One region of the Neorhizobium galegae bv. orientalis str. HAMBI 540 genome, then DNA from elsewhere that is predicted to be linked to it. Evidence: predicted binding sites of a transcription regulator. Region 1 holds the regulator's gene; each other region holds the start of a gene.
The links. The regulator LexA, encoded in region 1, represses DNA repair genes until DNA is damaged. The targets are predictions, from matches to a motif close to TGTTCNNNNTGTGTTCNG.
Positions count from the first base shown of each region.

Region 2: a site for LexA is predicted at 1,230-1,247, ahead of RG540_RS18780 (helicase-related protein). Genes of this name have one in related genera too.
Region 3: a site for LexA is predicted at 1,390-1,407, ahead of RG540_RS10635 (ATP-dependent helicase). Genes of this name have one in related genera too.

Region 1 is NZ_HG938353.1:1,529,999-1,532,268, reverse strand. It holds gene RG540_RS07855 (VOC family protein) at 1-286, opposite strand, end outside; gene lexA (transcriptional repressor LexA) at 487-1,206, shown strand; gene RG540_RS07845 (ComEC/Rec2 family competence protein) at 1,187-2,270, opposite strand, start outside.
Region 2 is NZ_HG938353.1:3,860,566-3,862,835, reverse strand. It holds gene RG540_RS18790 (YMGG-like glycine zipper-containing protein) at 148-405, opposite strand; gene RG540_RS31440 (DUF3309 family protein) at 446-601, opposite strand; gene RG540_RS18780 (helicase-related protein) at 1,326-2,270, shown strand, end outside.
Region 3 is NZ_HG938353.1:2,116,158-2,118,427, forward strand. It holds gene RG540_RS10630 (efflux RND transporter periplasmic adaptor subunit) at 1-1,160, opposite strand, end outside; gene RG540_RS10635 (ATP-dependent helicase) at 1,447-2,270, shown strand, end outside.

The DNA.
Region 1 (2,270 bases):
CGACAACGAGAGCGGAAAAGCCCTGCCGGTTGGACGTCTTGCGGAAGGCGAGATCGCGGGCGGTGAAAACGTTGCCGCGCTTTGCCGCAACACCCGCATGGCGTCGGTTGGCAAGAGCCAGCGGCTCCAGGTAGGTCCCATCCGAGAAGAACACACAAGCATTGGCGGTGCCGAAAGGATGAAAAGCGTCCGGCGCAACTGTAAAACCGAGCTCCGTGAGCCTGGAACGCGCAGCGGTAAGTCCCGCCACCGGCAGCACGAGATGATCGATCGGTCTTGCGTTCACGCGAGGGCCCCCTGAATTGGAATCGCAAAGCTACTTTGGCAGCGGGCTGGCGCCGCGCAAGTGGTGTGACACCAGATATCTGGCACGCATCTATGAAGAAAAAATCATCATACTTCACAGAAATTTAGGGACTTGCGGAACACATATGGAACATATAGTGTCCGTTCTGGATTTGTTTCCGACTCTGAGGGTGCCAAAAGATGCTCACGCGCAAACAACAGGAATTGCTTCTGTTCATTCACGAACGCATGAAGGAATCCGGTATCCCGCCGTCATTCGACGAAATGAAGGACGCGCTCGACCTTGCTTCCAAGTCCGGAATCCATCGTCTGATCACGGCGCTCGAGGAGCGCGGCTTCATCCGCCGCCTGCCGAACCGGGCCCGCGCGCTGGAAGTCATCAAGCTCCCGGAGGCTTATTCGCCAAGCATCCAGCCGCGGCGCGGTTTTTCGCCTAGCGTCATCGAGGGCAGCCTCGGCAAACCGCAGCCGGTCGCAGCACCTCAGAAACTCGCAGCCAACGATGGCTCGTCGAACGCCACGACCGTTCCCGTCATGGGCCGCATCGCCGCCGGCGTGCCGATCTCGGCGATCCAGAACAACACGCACGACATCTCCGTGCCGGCCGAGATGCTCGGCTCCGGAGAACATTACGCGCTGGAGGTCAAGGGCGATTCGATGATCGAGGCCGGCATTCTCGACGGCGACACCGTGATCATCCGCAACGGCACGACAGCCAATCCCGGCGACATCATCGTGGCGCTAGTGGACGATGAAGAAGCGACGCTGAAGCGTTTTCGCCGCCGCGGCGCCTCGATCGCGCTCGAAGCCGCCAACCCCGCCTACGAAACCCGCATTTTCGGGCCTGATCGGGTGAAGATCCAGGGCAAGCTCGTCGGCCTCATCCGCCGTTATCACTGATCAGCTGCCGGAGCGGTTCCGGCAACGCGTTGTCGAAACTCTGGCTTCGCCAATCATGGTGGCGGTGCCGGGTCCAGGGCCTGTCCTCGGCTGCCATTGCGGCACGGACCTGCCAGCGTCGTATGTCGCCCGTGCCGTTCAACGAAATCTCCAGCGCGCCGGTCTTTCTGAGCGTCGTGCCATTGATCATCAGTCCGCCGGACCGGCATCGGTCGAAGCGTGCCCGCGGGGCGATGACAAGATCGGCGGCGTCGCAGGCAGCGCCGGCATAACGGCCGTCTTCTACGGCCACGATGATGGCGTTGTCCGTGCTTGCGGCGCACCAGGCCTTCGGTTCGCAGGTGAAGCGGGCGGAAGTCACCTGGCTTATTCGCAACCTCACGGTTTCGAGTTCCGCCGAGGTCAACTCACGGCGCTTATCGTTTTTTGCGCCTGATGGCTTGCGGTCGGGCGGCTTGTCTCTGGCTGGCGACATATCCGGTTTGGTCGGGTCGCCGAGCAGAAGCGCCCTCTTCCACTGATCATAGATGAAATCAGGCGGGCGGGCGCGATTGGTAGTAACCCGTCCCTCGTCTACGAGCGCCACCATCGTCCCGTCTTCCGAGACCAATATATCCGCCAGGGGCATCGATCGCTCATGCCAGGAAAACAGCAGAGCGGTCACCATCAGCGGCGGGCCGATCAGCCTTAGCTTCGTCCTGAGCAGGGTCAGCAGCAGGAAGCCTGCCGTCGAGACCGTCAGGAACCATGGATGCTGGCGGCCTATCCCGACATCACCGCCCCAGGCGGCCACGTGCCCGGCAATGGCGATCACCGCTTCCAGACCGAGGCCCATGAGCTTCATGAAAGGAGCATCAAGACCGAAGGGCATCAGCAGCATGCCGACCAGACCGGCCGGCATCACCACGAAAGAGATGATCGGCATGGCTGCGAGGTTTGCGGCGAGGCCATAGGTGGCGATGCGATGAAAATGCTCGACCGAAAACATCGCGGTCGAAACGCCGCCGATCAGCGAGGTGACGAAAACGCCGGCTGCGAAATTCCGGGAGGCTAGGACGGGCATC
Region 2 (2,270 bases), 2.3 Mb from region 1:
AAGCGGGAAACAGGCGATGTCGCCGATTCGTCGGCGATTCGTTCCGCCTTTGGCCAAGAGTTAACGCCGACAGTCTCTTAGAGGCAAAACAAAACCGGCGCCGATTGCTCGGGCGCCGGTCCTGAGGGACTGGATTGTTGCCAGCGATTAGCGGCAACGGGCCTCGTAGCGGCGGCCGTAACGGTCGCGATAGATGCAGTATCCGCGGCGCTCCGAGGAGTGACCGATTGCAGCGCCGACAAGGCCGCCGGCCACTGCGCCGACTGCTGCGCCACCCCAGCTGTTCGACACCGCGCCACCGATGACGGCACCGGTGCCGGCACCGATTGCCGTGCCGCGTTCAGTCGCGGTGCAGGAGGCGAGCGTGCCGATCATGCAGCCCGCAATCAGAATCTTCTTCATCATGTTAGTTTCCCTTCCCTTGGTACACACGGCTACGCCGCCTTTAAATCCTGCCCATCAGCAGCAGGATAATGATGATAAGGACTACAAGGCCCAATCCGCCCGACGGACCATAGCCCCAGCCCCGGCTATATCCCCAATTCGGCAAGGCGCCAATGAGCAGCAGAATGAGGATAACAAGCAATACGGTTCCGAGCATGATCTTCTACTCCGCTAGACAATCCGAGATGGATTTGGCGAGGAAACGTAGCGCCGCGATTTTTGTTCCATGGCTTGCAAACGTGTGCTCTCACATGTGGTTAAAGTGCGTTAGCCAATGTTAATGGCACCTGAACGATTCGCTTTCGAGGTCCTTACCCGCGACGATTTTCTTGCGGGTCTCTCCTGGTAACACCTACCATATCTTGTGAGAACAAATGGCGAAGACATGGATGTCCGTGATTCGTCGGCGATTCGTTCCGCCTTTGGCCTGAATCTTAATTCCGTGCTCGAAGGAGCGTGGAACAGCCTGAATCGATTGATAAAATGTTAACCATATCAATGGATTGACTCTTCCGATTCTTCGTGAAAGCGCAGCTTCGGGATGAATCCTTCGGTTGCATGCACCCAATCCTGATGCAAATTCAGGATGTCGTGGGGAAGGCGAGAGTCGCATCAACATATAGCAGTGAACAAAAGCTGAATCTTCTCGAGTCTGCGATTCGTCTCCGATTCGTTCGCGTCTGTTCCTTTGCGTTTAAAATTCGAATCGCCGAGCCTCGATTTGCCGCCTTTAGCGATCGTTCTTCGGCCGCAAAGCCATTCTTGAGGCTTGCGTTTACCCGCCGAGATCGCCATGTGTTGCGTGGCTTTGAGTTTTGGGTGAATGCGCAAAACACCGAGCCTTATGTGATGCGCGGAACCAGGCTTTGAATTTCCAGCCCATGATCCTCAGCGGGCGCGGCGTCACCGCCGTCCTCGGACCCACCAATACCGGCAAGACCCATTATGCGATCGAGCGAATGGTGGCGCATGGTACCGGCGTGATCGGCTTGCCGCTCCGGCTGTTGGCGCGCGAGGTCTATACGCGCCTTGTCGAGAAGGTCGGCGTCGCCCAGGTGGCGCTGGTCACCGGCGAGGAAAAGATCACTCCGCCGAATGCACGCTTCTCCGTCTGCACCGTCGAGGCCATGCCGCGCGAGACGAAGGCCTCTTTCGTGGCGATCGACGAGGTGCAGCTCGCGGGCGATCTCGAGCGCGGCCATATCTTCACCGACCGAATCCTGCACCTGCGCGGGCGCGATGAAACGCTGCTCCTCGGTGCGGCAACCATGCGGCCGATCCTCGAGAGGCTTCTGCCGGGAATAACCATCGTCGAGCGGCCGCGCCTCTCGCAGCTCTTTTATGCGGGCCAGAAAAAGATCACCCGCCTGCCGCAGCGTTCTGCGATCGTGGCGTTTTCGGCCGACGAGGTCTATGCGATCGCCGAGCTCATTCGCCGCCAGCGCGGCGGCGCGGCGGTGGTGCTTGGGGCACTCAGCCCCCGCACCCGCAATGCGCAGGTCGGCCTCTACCAGTCCGGCGACGTCGAATATCTCGTCGCGACAGACGCGATCGGCATGGGTCTCAACCTCGATGTCGATCACGTGGCGTTCGCCCAGGATCGCAAATTCGACGGTTACCAGTTCCGCAGCCTCAATCCGGCCGAACTCGCACAGATCGCCGGACGCGCCGGCCGACATGTGCGGGATGGGACATTCGGCGTGACCGGCCAGGTCGCGCCTTTCGAGGACGAATTGGTCGAGCGAATCGAAAGCCACCACTTCGATCCGGTCAAAGTGCTGCAGTGGCGGTCGAAGAACCTCGATTTTTCGTCGCTCAAAGCTCTG
Region 3 (2,270 bases), 590 kb from region 1:
AGTACCGCATCGGGATTGCGCTGAACGACGCGCACCCGGGTCTTGACCGATTTATTGTCCTTGACCTGCCAGACATAGGAACCCTCGCCGTCCCACTGGATGGCGAGCGGATCGACCGCCGGGTATCTTTCGCCGGCAAAGCGCATGCCGACATTGAAGGCCATGCCGGCGCGCAGAACGTCGCCCGGATTTTCGACACGGGCGCGGATGCGCATCGTGCGGCTTGCCGCGTCGATACGGTTGTCGATCGCCTCGACCTTGCCGGAGAAGACCTGGCCCGGACGGGCGATCGAGCTTGCGTCGACTGCCTGGCCCGGCTCGATGGCGACGGCGAAACGCTCCGGCGCCCAGAAATCGACCAAAATAGCCGTGCGGTCGTCGATCGTCACCACATTGGTCTGGGTGGTGACGTTGTCGCCGATATTGACCGCGACGATGCCCGCGATGCCCTCGATCGGCGCGACGATATCACGGCGCTTCAGGTTGAGTTCGGCGGTGGACAATGCGAGCTTTGCAGCCTGTTCGGCGATCTGGGCATTGAGAACGTCGAGGCGCGAGAACGACTGGAGGTTCTTGTAGGACGCGGATTTTTCCTGGGCGCTCTGCAGGGAGACCTGCGCCTTTTCGCGCTCGATCGTCTGCTCCTCGTCGTCGAGGCGGGCGAGCACCTGGCCCTTGGTGACCTTCTGGCCGGAAACGACCCTGATCTCGTTGATCGTGCCGGAAGACTGCGGCATGACGACGACGGACTGGATGGCCTCGCCGCTGCCGATCGCCGTGAGGCGGTCGTTGACGGTGCCGATCGCCACCGGCTGGGCAACGACGAGCGTGGCGCGGTTGCCACCTTGTCCGCCCTGGCCGCCGGCGCCACGCTGGCCGTTCTGGCCCGCGTTGTTCTGGGCCGCGTTCGCGGCTCCGTTCTGGGCATTCCCCTGTGCAGCGCCCTGACCTTGCTGGCGTGCCGCAGCATTGCCGTTTGCTCCGCCGGCTGCCGCCGGCGTGGGCTGGGGGGCATGTTTCGGGCTTACGGCGGCAATCACCTCACCGGGAACGCCGAACTTTGCAAGCGTGGCTCCTGCACTCGGCACCAGGTAAACCCAAAGAGCCAGCGCTCCCGCCAGGACGGCGAGACAGAGCAGAAGCTGTTTCCAAATCCGCATTCAATTCTCCGAAGGAGGCACGAAAAGGCCATATTGCCCGGGAGTATCCTTTTTTGCGGGTGCTCACGCAATGGGTCTTCGGCAACCTTACAAAAATGTAACCTCGCGAAATCTCACGGGTATGTTAGACGGCAAGCATACTTATACTCCTAATACTCCTAAAATTGCCGCTTTCGCAGAGCGCAACCGGCAGCCTCTTCACACTTTAGCCTTGCCTTGTGTGGAGACTAGGAATGAAAGCAGAACATTTTCTGGTCTTTCAGGTCCGAATCACTACATTGGCCGCATGACGAACAGTTTCGACGACATTCCGTTCTTCGACGAAGAACCGCAGCACCCGCAGGCGCCGCGCAACAAGGCCCCCGCTCCGGCACAGGCCGCGGGCAATGGCGGCCTCGGGATCGCTGCCCGCGCCATGGCGGCGCGCGACCAGCACCGTGCGCCCGATTATCTCGCAGGCCTCAACCCCGAGCAGCGGCTGGCGGTCGAGACGCTGAATGGACCGGTTCTCGTGCTCGCGGGCGCGGGCACGGGCAAGACGCGGGTGCTGACCACCCGCATCGCCCATATCCTTGCAACCGGCAGCGCCTACCCATCACAAATTCTTGCGGTGACCTTTACCAACAAGGCTGCCCGAGAAATGAAGGAACGCGTCGGCGTACTCGTCGGCGGCGCCGTCGAGGGCATGCCGTGGATGGGCACCTTCCACTCGATCGGCGTGAAACTGCTGCGCCGCCATGCGGAACTGGCTGGCCTTCGCTCCGACTTCACCATTCTCGACACCGACGACGTGGTGCGGCTGATCAAGCAGCTAATCCAGGCCGAGGGGCTCGACGACAAACGCTGGCCGGCAAAACAGTTCGCCGGCATGGTCGATACCTGGAAGAACAAGGGCCTGACCCCGCCGGATATCGCCGAAGGTGACGCCCGCGCGTTTGCCAACGGCAAGGGCCGCGAACTCTATGCCGCCTACCAAGCGCGGCTGCGCACGCTGAACGCCTGCGATTTCGGCGATCTTCTGCTGCACCCGATCGCAATCTTCCGCAAGAACCCGGATCTGCTCAAGGAATATCACGGCAAGTTCCGCTATATTCTGGTCGACGAGTACCA